2 regions of the Flavonifractor hominis genome follow, and region 1 is predicted to be linked to the other one. Evidence: riboswitches for the same ligand, from Rfam matches in the RefSeq annotation. Region 1 holds a riboswitch; the other holds the start of a gene.
The links. Region 1 has a riboswitch for cobalamin ahead of WMO45_RS13160 (hypothetical protein). Riboswitches for the same ligand answer to the same signal wherever they lie in the genome.

Region 1 (4,663 bases):
CAATGAGATCAAGGACCTGACCCTGAACGTGCAGAAATGCAGTGACGCCTCTTCCTGGGCCGCCGCCTCCGTCCATGAGCTGCAGGTCTTTGCCTGGCGCATCAAGAGCCAGGAGTTTGCCATCAACGAGGGCAATAAGACCATCACCGTCGAAAGCCCCATGACGCTGGCCCGGCTGCGCAACGGCCTGGATGTGGATGGCAACTGCACCGTGTCGTTCGTAACGTCGGAGGGCACGCCTCTGGACTGGAGCGACACCGTTTCGGACGGCAGTAAGATGATCGTCACCGACATTAAGGACCATACCTTTACGTATACCATCACCGTTGGTGAGGTACCCGAGCAGTACACCGTTACCGTGAAGACCCAGGGTGAGGGCGACGCTTCCGCCGCGCCCACCGCGGCCGCCGAGGGGGACACCGTGACCCTGACCGCCCAGGCCGCTGAGGGCTGGCACTTTGTGGAGTGGACCAGTGAGGACGTGACGGTGTCCGAGGAAGGTACCTTCCAGATGCCCGCCAAGAACGTCACCGTCACCGCCGTGTTTGAGCAGGACAAAATGACCGCTGTCACCGGCGTGAAGCTGAACGTGGAGAGCGTGTACCTGTACTCCAACTTCGGTCCCCGGGGTGAGCAGCTCATCGCCACCGTGGAGCCCGCCGACGCCGACGACAAGTCGGTCACCTGGACCAGCGCCGACGAGAACGTGGTCACCGTCAACGACGTGGGCTACCTCACCGTGGTGGGCGAGGGCATGACCACCGTCACTGTCACTACGAGCGACGGCGGCTACACCGCCCAGTGCCTGGTGCAGGTTGGCTCCTACAACGACGGCAGCGATGCCGAGGATGAGGACACCACGCCTCCCACCGAGACCGAGGAGCCCGGCGAGACCACTGAGCCTGAGCAGCCCGGTGAGACCACTGAGCCTACCGAGCCTGAGACGCCCGCCTTCTCCGACGTGCCCGCCACCCACTGGGCCAGCGAGGCCGTGGAGTATGTGGTGAGCGAGGGCCTGTTCAACGGCACCTCCGACACCACCTTCTCCCCCGACGCCTCCATGACCCGCGCCATGTTCTTCACCGTCCTGGCCCGTCTGGATGGCGTGGACACCACCGGCGGGGCCACTTGGTATGAGAAGGCCATGGCCTGGGCGGTAGCCGAGGGCATCACCGACGGCACCAACCCCGAGGCCACCATCACCCGGGAGCAGCTGGCCGTCATGCTCTACCGCTACGCCGGCTCCCCCGCTACGGAGGGCAGCCTGACCGGCTTTGCCGACGCCGCCTCCGTGTCCGCCTGGGCACAGGACGCCATGGAGTGGGCGGTGGCCGAGGGCATCCTCACCGGCAAGAACGGCTCCGCTCTGGATCCCCAGGGCACTGCCAGCCGCGCTGAGGTAGCCACCATGCTCATGCGCTTTACCCAGAGCGAAAACAACTGAATCATTCAGGTCTTATCTTGTATCGGGCCCCGGAGCATTTGCTCCGGGGCCCGATGCTTGCTTTTGCACGGACCGGGCGGGTTGAGAGTTCGGAACTGGAGATTCAGGATGGCAGATGTCCGGCAGTGCCAGGGAAGCGGCTGGCTGGACCAGCAGCAGTATCTCCGCGTCTACACCTGCTTGGATGAGAGCTGACGGACAGACAAAACAAAAGCGCCGCCTCCCAGCGGGAGGCGGCGCTCTGTTTTCTGTTTTCAGTTGCTCAATGACCGGAAGGAAAGCTATGGCGCAGAGTGCGGACTTCCTGAGCCGACAGAGGGGCCCTGCCAAGCTGAAAAAAGGCGTTGCGCAGGGTGCCGAAGGAGGCGGCCAGCCCCATGCGCAGACAGGGTGGAAGCTCCTCCCGCATGGGGGTGCGGCCCAGTCGTCCACAGAGGGCATCCAGAGCCTCCAGCTGGGCCCGCTGAGCCGGCGTATACATGGCCTGCTCCGGCCGGCGGACCGGGACGGGTTTCTTTGACGAGCGGTGGAATGGGTTCCTGTTTCGTTTTCTCATTGGTCTGCCCCTCCTGTGGCACGGTGCGCCCGGGGGCTGCCGACAGACCGGTCTGCTGGCGGGAAAATACAAAAAATCCGCTTTCTTCCGAAAGCGGACTGCCAGGGGCCGGCTGGATACGGCAACACCGGACAGGTCTCTTTCTGCGGAAGTTCCCTATCCACCCATCCAAGCAGGTTTCCTGGCTTGCGGCTCTACGCGCACCGCGCCTTCTCGCTCTGTCCGGGACAGAACAATGGCCGATTGCAGTGCGCTCCCCGTTTACAGTGACCGGATCGCTCGGGAATTTCACCCGATTCCCTTTTCACCCGGCGGATGCCGGGCACTTGGTGGGTTGATGCGATATAAGCTTGTTTCCATTCTAAAGGATAGCCAGAGGCTTGTCAAGGGTGCGGCCCGACCGGCCTGAGGACAGAAAAAGCACCGCATCCCGGTGGGATGCGGTGCTTTTCTTACCTGTGCATTACTCGCTCAGGAAGCGGTTGACAATCACAGTCGCCTCGGCACGGCTGGCCAGACCCTGGGGATCCAGCAGGTTGCCGGGCTTGCCGGTGATGTAACCGTTGTCCACAGCCCAGGCCACAGCGGAGACGGCCCAGTCAGAGACCGAGTCGGCGTCGCCAAAAGCGACCAGAGGCTGGATGGAATCGGTGGCCTTGCCGGCGAACTCCGCATAGCGGTAGAGCATCGCGGCCATCTGCTCGCGGGTGATCTGGCCATTGGGATCAAACACGCCCTCGGCCACGCCGTTGACGATACCGTTGGCGGCGCTCCACACCACGGCGTCATAGTACCAGGTGCCGGAAGTCACGTCGGAGAAGGTAGAGGTGCCGGAAGCGGCGGGAGAACCGGCCATACGCCACAGCACGGTAGTGAACATGGCGCGGCTGAGGGTCACGTCGGGGCTGAAGGTGGTGTCGCTGGTGCCGGTGAACAGGCCGGCCTCCACAGCGGCCTTGATCTCCTGCTCAGCCCAGTGGCCGGAGATATCGGAGAAGGCAACCGGCTGCTCAGGCTGAGAGGTGGAGCCGCCGGAAGTGCTGCCGCCGGAGGTAGAACCACCGGAAGTGCTGCCGCCGGAAGTAGAACCGCCGGAAGAGCTGCCGCCGGAGGAAGAACCACCGCCGGAAGAGCCGCCGCCGGAAGAGCCGGAGTCGGAATTGACCACATCTACGGTGGCGATGTTGCTCTGGATGCCGCCGACTACGCAGTAATAGTAATAGGTGCCCACAGTGGTGGTATCCACGGTGCAGGTGGCGCCGGTAGCACCCTCAACAACCTTGGCATCGCTGCCGTCGCTGTTGGTGCTCTTATACCACTGGTATACAGCGCCGTCAGCAATAGCGGGTTCGCTGGTAGCGGTCAGGGTCAGCTTGCCGTCCTTGGAGACGGAGGTGTTGGCAGGAGTGACGCTCAAAGTGCTGACCGACTCAGTGGCTTTTACGCTGGAGAGGTTGAACGCATAGTCTACGACCTGCAGCTCCAACTGAGCGGGATCAAAGGTGGCGGAACCGAGGACGTCGCCGAAGGAGTCGATCAGTTCGTTGAGGTCATAGTTCTTGGTAACGGAAGTGGCGTTGATTACCTCGGTGCTGCCCAGACGCTCGCCCTTGTAATAGAGGGCCAGAGCCTGGATGCCGCCAGCGTCATCAATCTGTACGTTCCACTTGCCGTCCGTGATGGGGGTGGCCACGATGGCGGGGGCCACAGTGTCCACCTTAACGGGCATGGAGATAGACTGAGCAGTCTCAGAGTTCAGCAGGGCATCCAGCACGGTCTGCTTGTAGGCGTCGGTCATGCCGGTCATGGTGTGATTGTCCTTATCCCAGGTGTTGTCGGTGGGGATGCAGCCCTCGGTGTTCAGGAACTCATACTCAACCATGGCCACCAGCTTGTAATTGTACTGGCCATCCGCCACAACCTTGCCGTCGGCATCGGTGCCGTCCCAGGCCATGTTGCGCTTATACTTGGTGCCGTAAGTGGCGGCCACCTGCTGGGTCTGGTTGCCGTCGCTGTTGAGCGCTTCGAAGTACTCAAACTCGGGACCGATGGTCTTGACCACGTTGCCCTCGGCATCGGTGATCACGACGCAGATCGCCTTGGCGTTGCGCAGCAGCAGCAGGTTGGCATAAGCCAGATCGGCAAAGCCGTCGCCGTTGGGGGAGATGGCGGAGTAGTCGCCGCTAAAGTTGCCGCTGTCACGCAGGGTGGAGAGATAGGTGCGGGCAGAATTGTACCGGTCGTTGTACGCATAGCCGGGCCAGGATGCCTCAGTGAACTGGTTGGCACCCAGTACCGCTTCGTAGGAAGTGCCGCCGTTGTCCAGCAGAGTGGCCATGGTGGTGGCATAGTACAAGGGGTAATTGAGGTCGGTAGTCTCCAGAGCGCTGATGTCATCGTAGGCGGTGGCCAGGTCAAAGATGGGGGCCTGAGTCCAGTCGCCGCGGAAGCCCAGGAAGGGGATGTTCACGTCTTCCACATCGGAGTCGAAGAACACATAGCCCTCCAGGAACATGCCGTTGGGATAGACTTCGTCATAGGCTGCCATGGTGTCGGGATCCAGCTCCACGGTGATGGTGATCTCGGTGGAGGAATTGGCGGGAACGCTCACCACAGCGGCGGAAGTACCGTCGGCATAGCGGTTGATGTTGGCAGAGTCGGTG
Region 2 (4,663 bases), on a different contig from region 1:
TTGAGGCTCTGCGCTGGGCGTATGCGGAGGGCCTGATCACCGGGCGTACCGCAACCACCATTGTACCGCAAGGCACCGCGACTCGGGCCGAAGTGGCCATGATTCTGATGCGTTTTGGCGGGGAACTGGCAAAGTAACTGCCGCCTCGTTGAAGCATACTTCCCTCTCAAGGATCTCCGGGATCCACAGCATCCCCGGCTGCGGATCCCGGAAGTCCGATCCTGAGAAAACAGCAAGTTTGACCCAAAGAACCAGCCCGGCAAAAGTCAGCAGCTGAAGACAAGGACAGCCATAGGTGTTCTTGGTTTCGGAGTCCCTTGACAACGCCATAAAAAGTAGATAGAATGTCTTCGTGAGCAGGTCATATGCTTGACATATGCCAACTGACAAGCCGGTGAGAATCCGGCGCAGTCTTACCTCTACTGTATTTGGCTCCGGCCATAAGCCAGGATTGTCAGCCTGCTCCATGGTAATTGATCAAGGTGGTATCCATTGCCGATTTTTGCAGCCATGCCCATGTGTGGGGATGGCCAGGGTTTTTGTGCATTTTTGATGTGCAAACGCTCGATTTGCAGGGATCGGCAATGGATATCTGCTTTTTGCCGGCAGACACCATTGTCTGCCGGTTTTTTGTTTTCTGAGCCGGCAGCAGATCCCGAAACTGGAAGGGGGTGAAGACCGTCAGCAAGAGAAGGCAAGCTCGCCCAGCCAAACTTACGCCGCAAGAGGCAGAACAATACCGCAATTTGATACAGAAATGGGCACAGCAAGCTCCACCAGAGTACACAGGCAACGGCGAAAAGCACCCTTATACATCTCTTACGCTGTCCAGTGGGCTTGGCAGGGCTGTCTATGCCAGCTATTCCGACGAGGATTTGCTGGCTGTTCTGCACGATGCGGCGTCACGCCTGGGACGTGCGCCCACACAGGATGAGGTCTTTTCTCTGTATCGCATCTACCTGAAAGCGCGGTTTGGCACCTGGCCGGGCGCACTGCGGGCGGCGGGAATGCGGCAATTGCCAATGCCGGATTTAAGCATGCCGGATTGGACACAAATGCTGGCGGAGGAACCGGAGCTCTGCGGTGCTCTGGAGGATGTGACCCGTCGCAGACGCCGCCTTGGATATCCGCCGCGCAAGCGTGATGTCCCGCAGGCGAAAATTCTCTGTGAACGATTCCATTCGTGGGAGAACGTGATTGCTGCCGCGGAGGATTTTGAGAAATGGCAGGAAGCGAGGAAGGATAACTGACAAGTAAATAGGAGCATTTATTGTGGCCCTGTCTCGGTGGAAGCAGAGGGAGGGATGAACAAGGGAATCGGGTGCAAGTCCCGAACGGTAACCGCCGCTGTAAGCGCTGAGATACCGGATCGTTGATGAAAGTCAGTCACTGGGGAGACCTGGGAAGGCAGATCCGGCGTTGTGGGGAATTTCCCCGGAAGCGCAAGTCAGAAGACCTACAAGGAATGCAAAGGGTCGTCGAAATGCGACCCGACCATGGGAACACGGCTGTGGCGATCATTGGGATCTGTCACGGCATTTTTTATGCCCTGACAGATCGAGAGTCGAAAGGAGAGACGGAGCAAATATGAAGAAACGAGTATTGAGCCTGCTGCTGGTGCTTGTCATGGTACTGGGACTACTGCCCGCCGGCGTTCTGGCGGCGGAGGGTGTAACGGAGGTGTCCAGCCAGGCGGAACTGGCCGGAATGACTGACGGCAGCTACATCCTGACAGCGGATATTGAACTGAGCGAATGGACAGCTATTGACTTCTCTGGCACCCTGGACGGTAATGGTTACACCATTACTGTGGCCGGCCAGCCGCTGTTTAACACGCTGAGCGGCACCGTACAGAACCTCTGCCTGGACGGTGAAGTAGCAGGCGAGGACGATACCGTAGGTGCGCTGGCCCGCACACAGACAGGCGGAACAGTGAATAACTGCTGGTCTGGGGCCGGATATGATTATACCGCGTGGTGCTTTGCCGGGTTTGTTGGCACAATGGCTGGCGGCACCATTAAAAACTGCCTCTCTACAACGGATAACGCCGACTCCGGTTTTGTTGGTGAGGCGACCGGTCTGCCTGTCATTGAAAACTGCTATTATACCCTCTATGACGCTGTATACAATGGCGACTTTACCGATACGAACAACAAGAAAATCAATGCTGACGAATATCCGTATGCCATGGCGCAGCTGAACGCTGTCCACGAGGCCGGGCTGCTGTACTGGGCTATGGACGAGGACGGTGTGCCCAAGCCGATTGCTTCAGAGAAACCTGCGGCGGATCGCACGGCACTTCAGGAGCTGTACGACAGGGTAAAGGACAATACAAATGCCGTTCCTGACGAAGAAGATGTTACTTATACATCTGAGAGTTGGGAGGCCTTTGTGGCAGCCCGTGACAAGGCAAAAGCCGTTCTGGACAATGCAGACGCCACCCAGGCCGCCATTGATGGGGCAAGGAAGGATTTGCAGGCCGCAATTGACGGCTTAGTTCCCGACCGCACCACGGCAACGGCGGCGGAACGCGTGGCCCTTCAGGACGAGATCGCAAAAGTGCCCAGTGAAAAGGGCCGGTATACCGATGCCAGCTGGTCTGCCGTACAGGCAGCCCTCAAGCCTGCCAAAAACCTTTTGCAGAATCCAGCCGCTACTGCGGAGAAGCTGGCCGAGCAGACCGCTTCCCTGAAAAACGCTGTCGACGCTCTGGTTGAGATCGTAGATCCGGCTGCGGTGACGGAGCTGCCGGAGGGCCAGGAGTGGACGATGATTTCCACAGCCGAGGAGCTGGCGGAGCTTTCGACAAAAGGCGGCGCCGGCTACTATAAACTGAAAAACGACATTGTGGACTATGTGGGTACTTACGATCCGTTTGGTACCCAAATCAAGCCTTTCAATGGTGTGCTGGACGGCAATGGCTTTACCGTAACCTTTGCAGGCGCAGACAAGTATCCGAATCCTGTCATCAACATTCTTGGCCCCAGCGGCGTGATTCAGAACCTGGGTGCCAACGGCAGCATCACCAATGTGCCCCTGGTGGATAAACTCTATGGCAAGCTGATCAACTGCTATTCCTGGGCGGACACCCAATATGGCGGTCTTGTGGGAACGATGTTCTCCGGCTCTGTCATTGCCAACTGCTATGTGAATCAAATGCCCGGCGGCAGCGGCTCCGGCGGGCTGGTAATGACCGGAAACGGCGGACATATTCTCCACAGCTACTGGCCGGAGGGAAAAGCAATTGGCACTGATAGCGGTACTTCCATGCTGGACAGTCAGGTAGTCGCCAAGCAAAAAGAGGACAGCTTCCGCGCCATGCTCAACGCGCACCGCTATGGCGGCATGGAGTGGCACCAGAGTGACAAGGGCCTTCCCTGGCTGGGGGAGGAGCAGGAGTATGTCAAGCCCGACTTCAAGGCTGTAACCGTTACAAACCTGATTACCGAGGAAACTGCCTCGATTGAAGAGCCGGATGATGTGCTGAAGGTAAGCGTATTTGGCGAGCAGGGCGGCGATGTAGCCGCGCTGACCATTGACGGCTACCAGGGCGATCAGCTGGAGTGGGAGACCCCCTCACACGCCACCGACGCCCCCATCATGGTATATTATGACAAAGACTCGGAGCAGACCAGAGTATGGGTGCGCGATGCCGGTACGGTGACGGTCACGGCGTTCTTGAAGGGGACAGAGGGTGCGCCGCGAAAGGAGCTCCAGTCCTTCCAGATCGAGGCCAAGGTGCCCAGCTATTTTGATCTGAAGCTGAAGATTGGCGGCGAGGACTATACCAATAAGACCTATGCGGTGGAGGGCAGCCAGGGCTTTGAGCTGGTTCCCTATGTATCGGTAGAAGGAAAGGAGATCCCGGTTTATTACGGGCTCTTCGACTGGGAGAGCAGTAATTCAAGTGCGATCCATGTGGATTCCGATGCCTGGGTGACCATCTATAAAGAAGGAACTGCCAACCTGACGGCGTCCCTCAACGGCGTCTCCGCCGCCGTCCGGGTAACGGCCGGCTACACAGCAGCCACCGGCATCAAGTGCCTGTTTGAGGGCGAATATACCATTCACCGCCGCAGTCCCAACTCCGTCGGCCAGAACGGCACCCCCGGCGAGGCCAGCTTCAACCCGCTGCGCCATGTGGATGAAAATGGAGAAGCAATTGTGGGCAGCGAGGAGCATATGGCCCAGGTGGAGCCCGAAGGGGCTACCTATGCTGGCAGCTACGATGTCACCACAAGCGACAAAACCATTATGGAATTCCAGAGCGCTCTGGTACAAAACCTGATTCCCATGAAGGCAGGGACGGTCAACGTCACCGTCACTACCAAAGATCCCAAACTGGATAAACAGTTTACGGATACCAGGGAAGTAACGCTGAACTACCTCAATCCCCTGCAATCCTTGACTGCGGAGAAAACAGAACTGACCGTCAAGGTGGGTGAGACCATCGACGCCGGACTGATTTTCACCGGAGAGAATGATACCAAATGGCCGGAGAAGTATCCCAAGGGTCTCCACGTCTCTGAGAGCTACATGACCTGGGAGCAGAGCGGCGAAGGCCAGGTGCTTGCCTACCGCAGCTATCCCGTCATCATGCAGGGCGATGAAGACTTCTCCCTGGAAGAGGGCACTGTTTCCAACGACCAGTGGCTCATCAAGG

Region 2: it holds a riboswitch for cobalamin, as region 1 does, so the genes downstream of both, WMO45_RS05925 (S-layer homology domain-containing protein) here and WMO45_RS13160 (hypothetical protein) in region 1, are expected to answer to the same signal.

What each region holds. Positions count from the first base shown of each region.
Region 1 covers NZ_JBBMFT010000015.1:84-4,746, forward strand. Annotated here, with positions in the region: partial or broken gene WMO45_RS13155 (S-layer homology domain-containing protein) at 1-1,444, shown strand, start outside; gene WMO45_RS13160 (hypothetical protein) at 1,707-2,000, opposite strand; cobalamin riboswitch at 2,155-2,345, opposite strand; gene WMO45_RS13165 (S-layer homology domain-containing protein) at 2,464-4,663, opposite strand, start outside.
Region 2 covers NZ_JBBMFT010000002.1:355,708-360,370, forward strand. Annotated here, with positions in the region: gene WMO45_RS05915 (S-layer homology domain-containing protein) at 1-137, shown strand, start outside; cobalamin riboswitch at 342-477, shown strand; gene WMO45_RS05920 (homing endonuclease associated repeat-containing protein) at 672-1,250, shown strand; cobalamin riboswitch at 1,256-1,478, shown strand; gene WMO45_RS05925 (S-layer homology domain-containing protein) at 1,588-4,663, shown strand, end outside.